2 linked regions of the Piscinibacter sp. HJYY11 genome follow. The protein of the gene in region 1 interacts with the protein of each later gene in a pairwise test. Links are inferred from orthologs where the notes say so. Each region holds a gene or a part of one and is shown in the gene's direction. Other genes may lie near its edges.

What was found. Proteins that work in one complex are often made in the same cells at the same time.
Region 2: the proteins of JI745_RS10200 (region 1) and groL interact in binary tests that used the Escherichia coli proteins (3 or more experiments, as listed by UniProt). The link is inferred for Piscinibacter sp. HJYY11 from one-to-one orthologs.

The regions. Positions count from the first base shown.
Region 1 is NZ_JAERQZ010000001.1:2,220,860-2,228,427, reverse strand. What follows is about bases 1,943-4,709. They hold JI745_RS10200 (ABC transporter ATP-binding protein), read left to right. Parts: upstream 1,943-2,812; coding sequence 2,813-3,607; downstream 3,608-4,709. Other genes in these bases: mlaD (outer membrane lipid asymmetry maintenance protein MlaD), read left to right, coding at 4,426-4,709; mlaE (lipid asymmetry maintenance ABC transporter permease subunit MlaE), read left to right, coding at 3,604-4,386; JI745_RS10205 (DUF3108 domain-containing protein), read right to left, coding at 1,943-2,263. In the rest of the region: JI745_RS10220 (prepilin-type N-terminal cleavage/methylation domain-containing protein), read right to left, coding at 1-313; JI745_RS10215 (GspH/FimT family pseudopilin), read right to left, coding at 319-969; JI745_RS10210 (type IV pilin protein), read right to left, coding at 963-1,445; more of JI745_RS10205, read right to left, coding at 1,583-1,942; more of mlaD, read left to right, coding at 4,710-4,941; JI745_RS10185 (VacJ family lipoprotein), read left to right, coding at 4,938-5,786; JI745_RS10180 (phospholipid-binding protein MlaC), read left to right, coding at 5,947-6,552; JI745_RS10175 (lipid asymmetry maintenance protein MlaB), read left to right, coding at 6,559-6,858; JI745_RS10170 (MurR/RpiR family transcriptional regulator), read right to left, coding at 6,877-7,568. UniProt on the Escherichia coli protein: Part of the ABC transporter complex MlaFEDB, which is involved in a phospholipid transport pathway that maintains lipid asymmetry in the outer membrane by retrograde trafficking of phospholipids from the outer membrane to the inner membrane.
Region 2 is NZ_JAERQZ010000001.1:4,387,160-4,392,893, reverse strand. The notes cover bases 844-3,741. They hold groL (chaperonin GroEL), read left to right. Parts: upstream 844-1,416; coding sequence 1,417-3,066; downstream 3,067-3,741. Other genes in these bases: JI745_RS20580 (hypothetical protein), read right to left, coding at 3,092-3,741; groES (co-chaperone GroES), read left to right, coding at 1,074-1,364; JI745_RS20595 (DNA gyrase inhibitor YacG), read left to right, coding at 844-907. Also shown: cell division protein ZapD, read left to right, coding at 1-651; more of JI745_RS20595, read left to right, coding at 662-843; more of JI745_RS20580, read right to left, coding at 3,742-4,258; JI745_RS20575 (DUF1631 family protein), read left to right, coding at 4,441-5,734.

The DNA.
Region 1 (7,568 bases):
TGCCAAAGGCATCGGGCTCCGAGATTTCACCGTCACCGTAAGCGAAGCCGACCGCGGGGTCCCGGACGCGGAGCCGCCACGCGTTGTATGCCGTCGAGCTGATTCGCCCCGTCCCTTCGTTCTGGATGGCCCAGACTGCCTCGTCTGCCAGCCGTGCAGCTCGGGTCACGTCTTCGGCGCCGACGGTGTACTGCATGGCCCGGGCCTGCAGGCCCAGAATGCCCATCAGTCCGATCGAGCAAATGAGGATCGCGACCAGCACCTCGATGAGCGTGAAGCCGGCTTGGCCGCGGAGAGGTCTTTTGGTTCTCATGATGTTCAGCACCCGTCAGGAGCGGTTGCGGGACGGCCGGGGTCGCACATGCGGACTCGCCCGCCGAGCTCCACTCTGACTTGGAGCGGACGGTCAACGCCGCCGCCGACATAGCCGATGTTGAATGTGGTGGCAGACGCGTTGCAGTTGGCGTTGACGACACCGTTGGCAGCCGGGGTCGATGTGATCAGGCGGCCGTTCGCGTTGAAGCAGATCGCGGTGACGTTGCCGCCACCATTCGTGCCGAGGACCAGAACCCGGTTGGTGCCGACGTCGGACATCGACCCAGCATGGACGACCGGCTCCGGCAACACCGGGGTATCGATCGCGGTCGGGACATATTGCACCGCCCAGTTTCGGCCGCCGTAAGCTGCAGGCGCGCCGACCATTGGAGTGGCGTAGGTCTGAAAGAACACCACCGTGCGACTGCGGCGCACGGCTTCCTGTTGCGCAGTGCGCAGTCCGTTCTGGAGGGATTCGGCAACGCCGCGAATCTGGTTGTTGCGAATCCAGTTGTTGAACGTGGGGAGACCCAGCGCGAAAAGGATGCCGAAGATGGCTAGCGTCACGATAAGTTCGATGAGCGTCACGCCGCGCACGCGCGGTGCAACCGCACGCAACGGCCCCGCAGGTGCCTGCATCGTGGTGGTCAGCACGTCTGTCCCCGCTTCAGGAGCCAGCAGGAGGCGGGATAGGTGCCCCAGTTGGCGACCCCAACGTTCGCTGTACCGGCGTTGCCCTGCTGGTCCAGCGTGAAGTCGAAGTTAAGCACTGGGCCGGCGCCACGAGCGATCAACGTGTAGCTCGTGGCATTGGATCCCGGGGCGCATGTCACCGTGAAGTGGCCGACGACGCGCCCCGGAGCTGCGCAAGGCGGATTGAAAGCGCCGACCGCGGCATAGCTACGGTTGTCTTGGAAATATCGCTCCATGTCGGCACGCATGGTTGCCAGTGCGTTCGTGCCATCGACGAGATGCCCGCGCAAGACATAGTCGCGATAGCTGGGAATCGCAATGGCCGACAGGATGGCTACGATTGCCAGGACGACCATCACTTCGACGAGAGTGAAGCCCCGCGCACGTAGCGTCGGCTTCAGAGAGCGGTAGCGATCGTGGGAGAGGCTGTTCGACATCTTGGGGCCCTTCGGGTGAGAGACGGGAAACTGAGTTAGCGCGAGCATAGTCAAGCGGCTTTGGCCCGGCGCACCAGGCTCGACGGGTGGCAGCTTGTGGCTGACGGACGGCACCGCCCTTGGGGCGTTGTGGCGCCTCAGCGCCAGGCCGGGAAGGCGGTGGGTTCGGACTCCAGCTCGAACCTTGTCGCCGCAAGGCCTTCCTGTTCGATGAGGATCCGGACCACCGCGTGCCGGAAGGCGGGGGCGAACCACACGCTGACCTGAGGACCGTCATGGAAGTTGTTCAAGTACTTCGTGACGTACTTCTCGGTTTGCAGTTCGCCGTGAGGGGTGGAGAGCAGTTCTTCACCCTGTCGTTCGAAGTTGAGGTGCAGCCTTCGCGCGCCCAGCTGCACGACGATCGCATATGGCCCAGAGGCGCCCCCTGTGGCGCCCGGCGACGCCTGCCGCTGGTGCAAGTCGCTGCTCATGCGAAGCAGTGCGCTCAGCGGGTCCAGCCGAGGAATGGGGGTACCTGCAGTTGTCTGGTCCGGGTGGGACTCATCCGCAAACGTCACCGTGTGGGCACTGCCTCCGGCGCCTGCGAACTGCAGTGCTTCATCGTAGGTCTCCGGCCTCATCGAATGGTCTTCAATGAGCCCCCGGGTCTTCAGCCGCCAGGCAAACAGCGTGCTGAAGCGGTGCGAGCCAGTGACGTCGAGCGACGCCAGGTACTCGTGAGGCGCGACCTTCAGCCTGAATTGCGCGCTGCCTCCCACGGCGTGGCCACCGAAGTAGCCGCTGATGGCGTAGAGCAGGCCGCCTTCATCTTTCATGTCGTCAACCGAGCGGGGCTCCGCGGCTGCAACCGCATCCGGTGTGGTGCTCGACTCTTGTGCCGCTGGCTGCCGATTCAGAGGCTGATGGGGCGTTGGAGGCTCCGGCGTCGATGACTCAGCCGGCGCCTTCGGCATGGCCGTGAGCGCCGGCGCGTCAGGCGGTTGGATCGTTGACGGCTTTGTGACCTGTCGTGTGACCAGAGGCGTGGTCGGTGGCGTTCCACCCTTGAACTCGATCTGCGGCAGGCCCGCCCTCAACACCCAAGGCACCGACACATGCCCGAGCGACACCCCCACAACCAGCAGCGCCCAGGCAACGATGCGGCCTCCTCGGGGGCGTTTGCGGAAGGGCTCGCGCTGAGTGGGCATCCTGGTGGAAAGGGTCGGCGTCGGGACGGGGCGGGCAAGGGCATGCGCGCCTGCGCTACATTCTCCCCGCCATGCCGTGCGATCCGGTGCCGGGCGTCCTGCAGGGCGGCCCGCCTGTCACCCGGGTGCGCGGCCCACCACCCTCTGAGCGACACAGGAGCAGCTAGGCCCAACACGATGATCGAACTGCGCAACGTCACCTGCGGCTACGGCGACCGGGTCATCCTGGAAGGCGTCAACCTCACCGTGCCCCGGGGCAAGGTTCTCGCGCTGATGGGCACCTCGGGCGGTGGCAAGACCACCGTGCTGCGCTTGATCGGGCGCCAGTTGCTGCCCATGAGCGGGCAGGTGCTGTTCGACGGCGTCGACATGGCCACGCTCGATGCGAAGGGGCTTTATGCCATGCGCCGGCGCATGGGCATGTTGTTCCAGTTCGGGGCGCTCTTCACCGACCTCACCGTCTTCGAAAACGTGGCCTTCCCGCTGCGAGAGCACACCTCGCTCTCCGAAGCCATGATCCGCGACCTCGTGCTGATGAAGCTCAATGCGGTGGGCCTGCGCGGTGCGCGCGACCTGCTGCCCTCGCAGGTGTCGGGCGGCATGGCGCGGCGCGTGGCGCTGGCGCGTGCGATCGCGCTCGACCCCGAACTCATCATGTACGACGAACCCTTCGCCGGGCTCGACCCGGTCTCGATGGGCGTGGCGGCCACGCTCATCAAGAACCTCAACCACGCGTTGGGCGTGACGAGCATCGTGGTGTCGCACGACGTGGACGAAACCTTCCTCATCGCCGACCACGTGGTCTTCATCGCCAACGGCCGGATCGCCGCGCAAGGCACCCCCGCCGAAATGCGCGCCAGCGACGACCCGCTCGTGCGCCAGTTCGTCGGCGGGCATGCCGACGGGCCGGTGCGCTTCCACTACCCGGCCGCGCCGGTGGCCGAAGATTTCGGACTGGGGAGGCGCCCATGAACTGGCTTCATCCCGCTCACCTCGGGCTGCTGGTACGTTCCAAGCTCGCCGACGTGGGCGTCGGTGCGCGGCTCTTCGTGCAGATGGTGGCGCTCCTCGGCGAGACCTTCGCCCGCTTCCGCCTGGTGGTGGACCAGCTGTTTTTCCTGGGCAACCGCTCGCTCTCGATCATCACCGTGTCGGGGCTTTTCGTCGGCTTCGTGCTGGCGCTGCAGGGCTACTACACGCTGCAGCGCTACGGCTCTGCGGAGGCGGTGGGCCTGCTCGTGGCCCTGTCGCTCGTGCGCGAGCTCGGGCCGGTCGTCACGGCGTTGCTTTTTGCAGGCCGCGCCGGTACCTCGCTCACGGCGGAGATCGGCCTCATGAAGGCGGGCGAGCAGCTGGCCGCGATGGAGATGATGGCCGTCGACCCCGTCAAGCGCGTGCTGGCGCCGCGCTTCTGGGGCGGGGTGCTCGCGATGCCGCTGCTGGCGGCGGTGTTCAGCGCCGTGGGCATCATCGGCGGCTGGCTCGTCGCGGTGCCGCTGATCGGCATCGACGAAGGCGCCTTCTGGTCGCAGATGCAGGGCGGCGTGCAGGTCTGGGCCGACGTGGGCAATGGCGTGGTCAAGAGCATCGTCTTTGGCTTCACCGTAACCTTCATTGCCTTGCTGCAAGGCTATTCGTGCCGGCCCACGCCCGAGGGCGTGTCGGCGGCCACCACGCGCACCGTCGTGATGGCCTCGCTCGCGGTACTGGCACTCGACTTCGTGCTGACCGCGATGATGTTTTCGATCTGATTGAATCTGGCTGAAAGAGACGCAAAGGGAGCGACGGCGATGCAGAAATCTCGTCACGATGTGTGGGTCGGGTTGTTCGTGCTGATCGGCGCGGCGGCGGTGCTGTTTCTCGCGCTCAAGGCAGGCAACCTCCTGAGCCTCAACTTCGACGAGACCTACGCGGTGACGGCGAAGTTCGACAACATCGGCGGCCTCAAGCCGCGCGCGGCGGTCAAGAGCGCCGGCGTGGTGGTGGGCCGTGTCGAGTCGATCGGCTTCGACGACAAGAGCTACCAGGCGAGCGTGGTGCTGCACATGCAGAAGAAGTTCGTCTTCCCGAAGGACAGCTCGGCCAAGATCCTCACCGCCGGCCTGCTCGGCGAGCAGTACCTGGGCCTGGAGCCCGGTGCGTCGGAGAAGAACCTGGCCTCGGGTGACGTCATCACGCAGACGCAGTCGGCCGTGGTGCTCGAGAACCTCATCAGCCAGTTCCTCTACAACAGGGCTGCCGATGCCGGCACGAGCGCGGCGCCTGCCGCGCCGGCGCCGGCACCCGCCGGGGGTGCGAAGAAATGATGCGCCGGCTGGCGCTGCTGCTCGCGGCCTGCTGGATGGTGCTGCTCACGGGCTGCGCGACGACGACCGCCAGCACGCCGGCGGCCCCGGTGTCGCGTTCCGAGAAGATCGATCCCTGGGAGCGCTGGAACCGCCGGGTCTTCAGGCTCAACGACAAGGTCGACGAAGCGGTGCTCAAGCCCGTGGCCACGACCTACACCAAGGTCGTGCCCGAGCCCATGCGACGCGGCGTGAACAACTTCTTCGGCAACGTGTCCGACGTGTGGTCGGCCGTCAACAACATGCTGCAGGGCAAGTTCAGCAATGGCCTGCAGGACATGGTCCGCGTCGGCACCAACACCTTGTTCGGCCTGGGCGGCTTCCTCGACGTGGCCAGTGAGTTCGGTGCCGACCGCCAGGGCGAAGACCTGGGCCAGACGCTCGGCAAATGGGGCATGGCGCCGGGGCCGTATGTCGTGTGGCCCATCATCGGCCCGTCGACCCTGCGCGACTCCATCGCCCTCCCGCTGGACGTGCAGGTCTCGCCGGCCCTCGGCATGAGCAGCAACGGCGCCAAGCTCGCCACCGCCGGGCTTCAAGCCGTCAACCAGCGTGCCAACCTGCTCGGTGCCACGGGCATGCTCAACGACATCGCGCTCGACCGATACGTGTTCGTGCGCGATGCCTATCTGCAGCGCCGCCGCAACCTGGTCTACGACGGCGATCCGCCTGAAGAGAAGGAGCCGGACGACGACGGTGACACCGCGCCCAAGGCCCCCGCGGCGGGTGCCAGTGCTCCGGCGTCGGTTGGTCCTGCCGCTTCCGCACCTGCGCCCGCAGCGGCTGCGTCGGACGCGGGCCGTTGAGGCGAACCGGCCGCATGTTGCTGTTGTGTAATGCTGCCAACCGCCGCGGCACCTGCCGCGTTGATCACTGAACTCGGGCACTAGACGGGCCTCCAACGGCCGTGGGCTCAAGGCCCGAGTCTTGAAAGGATTACCAATGCTGTTTCTTCGTCGACGTTTCATGACCTGGTGTTCGGCGCTCGCCGTCGTGGTGGGTGCCTCGGGCACGGCGTTTGCCCAGCAGGCGCCCGATGAGCTCGTCAAGCGGGTCTCCAACGAAGTGCTCGAAGCCGCGCGCGCTGACAAGTCCATCCAGGCCGGTGACGTCAACAAGGTGATGGCCCTGGTCGAGACAAAGGTCATGCCGCATGTGAACTTCCAGCGCATGACCTCCTCGGCCGTGGGTCGCTATTGGCGCCAGGCCACGCCCGAGCAGCAGAAGCGCCTGCAGGACGAATTCAAGGTGCTGCTGGTGCGCACCTATTCCGGCGCCCTGGCCCAGGTGCGCGACCAGACCGTGCAGCTGAAGCCGCTGCGCGCCGCCGCCGGCGATGCCGAAGTGCTGGTACGCACCGAGATCCGCGGCAAGGGCGACCCGATCCAGCTCGACTACCGCCTCGAGAAGGCGGCCGACACCTGGAAGATCTACGACGTCAACGTGATGGGCATCTGGCTGGTCGAGAACTACCGCAACACCTTCGCGCAGGAAATCAGCGCCGGTGGCATCGACGGCCTCATCGCCAAGCTGGCCGAGCGCAACAAGGCCGCGGCCGGCACCAAGAGCTGAAGCACGATGCTCGTCCTGCCCGCCACGATCACCCTGCAGGAGGCCCGCAATGCCCAGCGCATGCTGTCGCAGGCCCTGCAGCAAGAGGCCAAGGCCCAGGCCGAGCAGCCCGTGGTGATGGTGGATGCCTCGGGGCTGAGGCAGTTCGATTCCTCGGCCCTGGCGGTGTTGCTCGAGTGCCAGCGACTCGCCTCGGCCTGGGGCAAGGGCTTCGCGGTGCGCCATGCGCCGCAGAAGCTCGCGGAGCTGGCGCGCCTCTATGGCGTCGACGTGCTCCTGATGCCGCCCGAAGACAAGGCGGCCTGAGCCGCCACGAGGCCGGCCTCAGGTCGGCGTGGCGTAGCGCTTGCTACGCAGATTGCGCTTGATGTCCTGCAGCATCGGGCGAAGCTCCTTGCCGAGCTTGAGCGCCACGCCGGTGGTGAGGATGTCCACCACCAGCAGGTGCAGGAGCCGCGACACCATCGGGCTGTAGCGGTCGAAGTCTTCCGGGTGGTCGACCGGCAGCAGCACCTGCTGCGTGCCCGACTGCCCCATGGCCGCGAGCGGCGAGCCGCTGGTGGTGATGAAGATGGTGGTTGCACCCTTCTTGCGCGCGATGTCGGCCACGTCGATCAGGTCGCGGGTGCGGCCCGAGTTGGAGATGATCACCGCGCAGTCGCCCGGCTGCAGCATGGTGGCGCTCATCACCTGCACGTGGCTGTCGCTGATGGCCGCGGCGTTCACGCCCAGGCGGAAGAACTTGTGCTGCGCGTCCTGGGCCACGATGCCCGAGTTGCCCACACCGTAGAACTCGATGCGCCGGCCGCCCTTGCCGGCGGCGACGAGGGCCGCCACCGCGCGGTCGAACGCGAGCCCGGCCGCGTCGTTGCGGTACTTGAGCAAGGCGCTCACCGCGTTGTCGATCACCTTGACGATGACGTCGTCGACCTTGTCGTCTTCATCCACCGCCCGGTGCACGAAGGGCACGCCTTCGTTGACGCTGCCGGCCAGCTTGCGCTTGAAGTCGGCCAGCC
Region 2 (5,734 bases), 2.2 Mb from region 1 along the record:
GACCACCACTACGCGCTCGCCACGTTGTTCGAGATCATGGACGTCGCCTCGCGCGCCGATCTCAAATCCGATCTGCTCAAAGACCTCGAGCGCCAGCGCAGCCAGCTCAACAGCTACCGCGGCAACCCGTCCGTGTCCGACGCCATGCTCGATCAGGTCATCGGCACGATCGACCACGCCTTCAACGGTCTCAATCAACTGCCCGGCAAGGCCGGACACGCGCTCACCAGCAACGAATGGCTGATGAGCGTGCGCAGCCGCATCAGCATTCCCGGCGGCACCTGCGAGTTCGACCTGCCGGCCTACTACGCCTGGCAACAACAGCCCCCGGCCCGCCGCCGTGCCGACCTCAACCAGTGGGTGAGCACCTTGATGTCCCTGGCGGAAGCCTTGAAGGTCCTCCTGAGCCTGCTGCGTGACGCGGGCACGCCGCACAAGGTCGTGACGCAAGGCGGCCAGTTCCAGCAGAGCCTGCCTGCCGGCCGCGTGTTCAATCTGCTGCGCCTGCGCATCGATCCGGCTGCGCAGCTGATTCCCGAGATCAGCGGCCACCGCCTGATGGTGCTGGTGCGCCTGATGCGGCAGGACGCCGAAGGTCGCTTGAAACCCGCCGGCGTCGACACCAGCTTCGAACTCACCCTGTGCTCTTGAGCATCGAGAGATGAGTTCCGACACGCCTTCTTCTTCGGCGAAGCGCCGAATCGTCACCTGCCCGACCTGCGGCGGCGAAAGCGTCTATTCCCCTGAAAATGCCTACCGGCCTTTTTGCAGCGAGCGCTGCAAGAACGTCGACTTCGGCGCTTGGGCCAGCGAAAGCTACCGTGTGCCCGCCCGCCCGCCCGCGCCTGGTGAGCCGGGGGAGGACCTCCCGGCCGAACCCGGGGCGACGCCTCGCCTGCCCTCTTGAAAGCGCTTCGCGCGCCCCTATAATTCCGCCTGCTAGCACTCGACGAACTCGAGTGCTAACGAAATTGCCGATCCCGCCCCTGGCGGGCGCGCAGGCAAAGTACATGAGCACAAACTTCCGTGCTCATCCCATTCAGAACTCGGCTTTGAGTCCTCAAGGAGATGCTATGAAACTTCGTCCGTTGCACGATCGCGTGATCGTCAAGCGCCTGGAAAACGAAACCAAGACCGCCTCGGGCATCGTGATCCCCGACAACGCCGCCGAGAAGCCCGACCAGGGCGAAGTGCTGGCCGTCGGCCCCGGCAAGCGCAACGAGAAGGGCGACTTCGTGGCCCTGAACATCAAGGTGGGCGACCGCGTCCTGTTCGGCAAGTACAGCGGCCAGACCGTCAAGGTCGATGGCGACGAGCTCCTGGTGATGCGCGAGGAAGACCTCTTCGCCGTGGTCGAGAAGTAATCCTTCTCCCTGCACCAGCCCAACCAACATCCCAATTTCGGAGAGATAAAACATGGCAGCAAAAGACGTGGTCTTCGGCGGTGAAGCCCGTGCCCGCATGGTCGAAGGCGTGAACATCCTGGCCAACGCGGTCAAGGTGACCCTGGGCCCCAAGGGCCGCAACGTGGTGCTCGAGCGCTCCTTCGGCGCGCCCACCGTCACCAAGGACGGTGTGTCGGTCGCCAAGGAAATCGAGCTCAAGGACAAGCTTCAGAACATGGGCGCCCAGATGGTCAAGGAAGTCGCTTCCAAGACCAGCGACAACGCCGGTGACGGCACCACCACCGCGACCGTGCTGGCCCAGGCCATCGTGCGCGAAGGCATGAAGTACGTGGCCGCCGGCATGAACCCGATGGACCTGAAGCGCGGCATCGACAAGGCGGTGACCGCCCTGGTCGAGCAGCTGAAGAAGGCTTCGAAGGCCACCACCACCAGCAAGGAAATCGCCCAGGTCGGCTCGATCTCCGCCAACAGCGACGAGTCCATCGGCAAGATCATTGCCGACGCGATGGACAAGGTCGGCAAGGAAGGCGTGATCACGGTCGAAGACGGCAAGTCGCTCGACAGCGAACTCGAAGTCGTCGAAGGCATGCAGTTCGATCGCGGCTACCTGTCGCCCTACTTCATCAACAACCCCGAGAAGCAGGCCGCCCTGCTCGACAACCCCTTCGTCTTGCTCTACGACAAGAAGGTCAGCAACATCCGTGACCTGCTGCCCACGCTGGAGCAAGTCGCCAAGGCCGGCCGTCCGCTGCTGATCATTGCCGAAGAAGTCGAAGGCGAAGCGCTGGCCACCTTGGTGGTCAACACCATCCGCGGCATCCTGAAGGTCGTGGCCGTCAAGGCCCCTGGCTTCGGCGACCGCCGCAAGGCCATGCTGGAAGACATCGCCATCCTGACCGGCGGCAAGGTCATCGCCGAAGAAGTCGGCCTGACGCTTGAGAAGGTCACGCTGGCCGACCTCGGCCAGGCCAAGCGCGTCGAAGTGGGCAAGGAAAACACCACCATCATCGACGGCGCCGGCGCCCCTGCCGACATCGAAGCCCGCGTCAAGCAGATCCGCGTGCAGATCGAAGAAGCCACCAGCGACTACGACCGCGAGAAGCTGCAAGAGCGCGTCGCCAAGCTGGCTGGCGGTGTGGCCGTCATCAAGGTCGGTGCGGCCACCGAAGTCGAGATGAAGGAAAAGAAGGCCCGCGTCGAAGACGCCCTGCACGCCACCCGCGCTGCCGTGGAAGAAGGCATCGTCGCCGGTGGCGGCGTGGCCCTGCTGCGTGCTCGCCAGGCGGCCGGCACCATCAAGGGTGACAACGCCGACCAGGAAGCCGGCGTCAAGCTGATCCTGAAGGCCATCGAAGCCCCGCTTCGCGAGATCGTCGCCAACGCTGGTGGCGAGCCGAGCGTGGTGATCAATGCCGTGCTGAACGGCAAGGGCAACTACGGCTTCAATGCCGCCAACGACACCTACGGCGACATGATCGAGATGGGCATTCTCGACCCGACCAAGGTGACCCGCACTGCGCTGCAAAACGCCGCGTCGGTCGCTTCGCTGATGCTGACGACCGAAGCCATGGTCGCCGAGTCCCCGAAGGACGACGCACCGGCCGCCGGCGGTGGCATGGGCGGGATGGGTGGCATGGGCGGCATGGGCATGGACATGTAAGACGTCCAGGCCTGGCGGCTGCTCTTCAAGAGCAACGCCTCCTGCAAAGGGCTGCTTCGGCAGCCCTTTTTTCTTGGGCTGCAAGTTCGGGCAGTGGCACCGCTTGCAGCCGCGGAGGCGGCCCGGGTGCCGCACATGCCGCGTGCGGCACGCACAGGTCGATGCGGCGCAGGTTGGCCACGCGATCGTACGGCGCGGTCTCAAAACTCGGGGCGCAGCCGCCAGCGCTCACCTGCACCACCAGGTCCGGCGAGGTTTCGCCCCGCCGCTGGCGGAAGCGAAAGAGATACCGCCCCTGCGCGTCCGTCATCGCCTGTCCGAGTTGCTCGCGCAGACCCGTGCCGCGGTACGCCCCGCCGGCCGATTCGCTCGCACTGCGGTGGTAGCGCTCGAAGCGCAGCAGCACCGACGCGGCCGGCGCCGTGTCGCAGGTCTGCCGCATCAGCTGGTCGCGCAGCTGGGCGATGGCACCGAGCTCCGTACGGGTCAGGATGGTGGCGCCTGCCTCCATCGCATGCGCGTGAAAAGGCACCCGCCCCACCGACGCCTGCAGCATGCGCACTGCCGTCTCCTGGTCCGCCTCGCATCGGTCGGCATCGTCGAGCCGGGATTCGAAGCGCAGCCCGATCGCCGCGCCCGGCAGGCCGTTGGGCAGCACCAGGGGGCTCAGGTCGGCATGCAGGCCTGGCGTGTGCCGCCAGCGCTGCGGGTAGAGCTTGCCGATCACCGCCTCGAGCGCTGGGTAGCGCGCGCACACCGCGGGCACGTCGACCGGGGCATCGATCACCAGGTAGTCGTCGCGCCGCGGGTTGAAGGGCGTGGCCGCCTCGTGCGTCGTCACCTCGCCGTACACCACATGTTCGCAGCGACTGATCGGCATCGAGCAGTCGAGCACGAGGTCGTCATAACTTTCATCGAGCCCGCCGTCGTTGGAGCCGATCTCCACACGCAGCAGCCCGGCCTCGACATTCGGCAGGCCGAGCCGCAGCATCGACTCGCGCCAGCCCTGCCGCGTCGGACGGTGCTGCACCTGCAGCGTCCATTGCGCACCTCTCACATACAGGCGCTGCCCCACCACGCCGTCGTGCACGCCGTTGCCCACGTCCGCACCCTCGACGACGACGCGCTGCGCGTAGGCCGCGTCGCGCGCACGCACCCGCACCGTCCAGCTGCCTTGCATGGTGATGGCCATGTCTGAGTCCTCCTGAAGCTGACCTGAAGCACCGGATGGGCGTGCTCCAAAGACGCCCCACCCGGGGCTTGCACCATGGTCACGGGCCGCCACGGCCTTGTCCTTGAAGCGAGCTGAAACGTCCTGAATCGGCTCGGGACGGCCCGGGTTTGACAAGCACCCCCCGGGCCGCAAAATGGGACATGTCCGTCCCCCCGCTTCTCCAGCGCTTCGTCGACGACGAACTCCACCGCGCCGCGGACCTCATCTCCCGAACTTGCAGCGCCACGCTCGAGCAGCTGCGCCAGCCCCGCGACCACCTGCTCACCAGCAGCGAGCGGCAGCACTATTTCGAGCTGGTGCAGGTGCTGCAGTCGCAGCAAGGCGTCTACCAGAAGGCCTTCGTCGAAACCCTGCGCCGCCTGGTGCTGGCCGACATGGGGCCGGCGACGCAGGCCGAGGCCGGCAACGTCCGCCCCAGCGGGCTGCAGCTGATGGACGAGACCCGCGTCGAGTCCGACATCGAGATCTCGCGCGCCATCCAGCAGATCGACAGTGCCGCGGAATGGGAGCTGCGCGAGCTGCAGACCTTCACCTCCACGCTGCGCGGGCAGCCGCACGTCACGGCCGAGTCCAACCCCTTGCGGCCGCAGTCATATGCACGGGCCTTGTGGGAGGCGGGCACTGCGCTCCCGATCACGGCGGTGCAGCAGAGCATCCTGCTGCGGGTGGCCGCCACGGTCATGGGCGGACTGCTGCGCACCGCCTTTGCGGCCGCCAGCAGCCGGCTCGAAGCGCAAGGCATCGAGCCCGGCATCTACCGCACCGTGGTGATCGCGCCCGGCGCAGGCCGCGACGCACCGCCCGAGATGGACGTCACCCGCCCGGGCGCGCTCGACGGCCTCATGCGCAGCATGCCCGGTGGCGGTGACGCCGGCCCCATCACCGGCAACGAACCCAAGCGGCGCGTCCTGCCCACCACCACCCCGGCGCTCGAGCAGGCGCTGTTGCGGGTCGAGGAACTGCTGCGCCGCATGCCCACCGGCGACGCCGCCGCCGTGGCGGCCTCGCCGCCCCCGCTGCGCCTGGCCCAGCACCGCGCCGCGCTGATGGCCACGGCCGGCGAGACCGTCGACCGGCAGATCATCGAGCTGCTGTCGCGCCTGTTCGAGACCATCCTCTCCGACCGCAGCCTCTCCACGCCGCTGCAAGGTGCGATCGCCCGGCTGCAGGTGTCGGCCCTGCGGATCGCGCTGCTCGACCCGAGCATGCTCGACGCCTACGACCACCCGGTGTGGCAGCTGCTCGACCGCATCGTCACCGCGGCCACCACCTACCCGCACCCGTACGACACCCGCCTGATCGCGTTGCAGGACTTCTGCGACAAGCTGGTGCAGCAGATGGCCGCCGCACCCCAGCAGGACAGCGCCCTCTACCGCCACAGCCTGGGCCGGCTCGACGCCTTCCTCGCCGACCAGTTGCGCCGCCAGCAGCGCG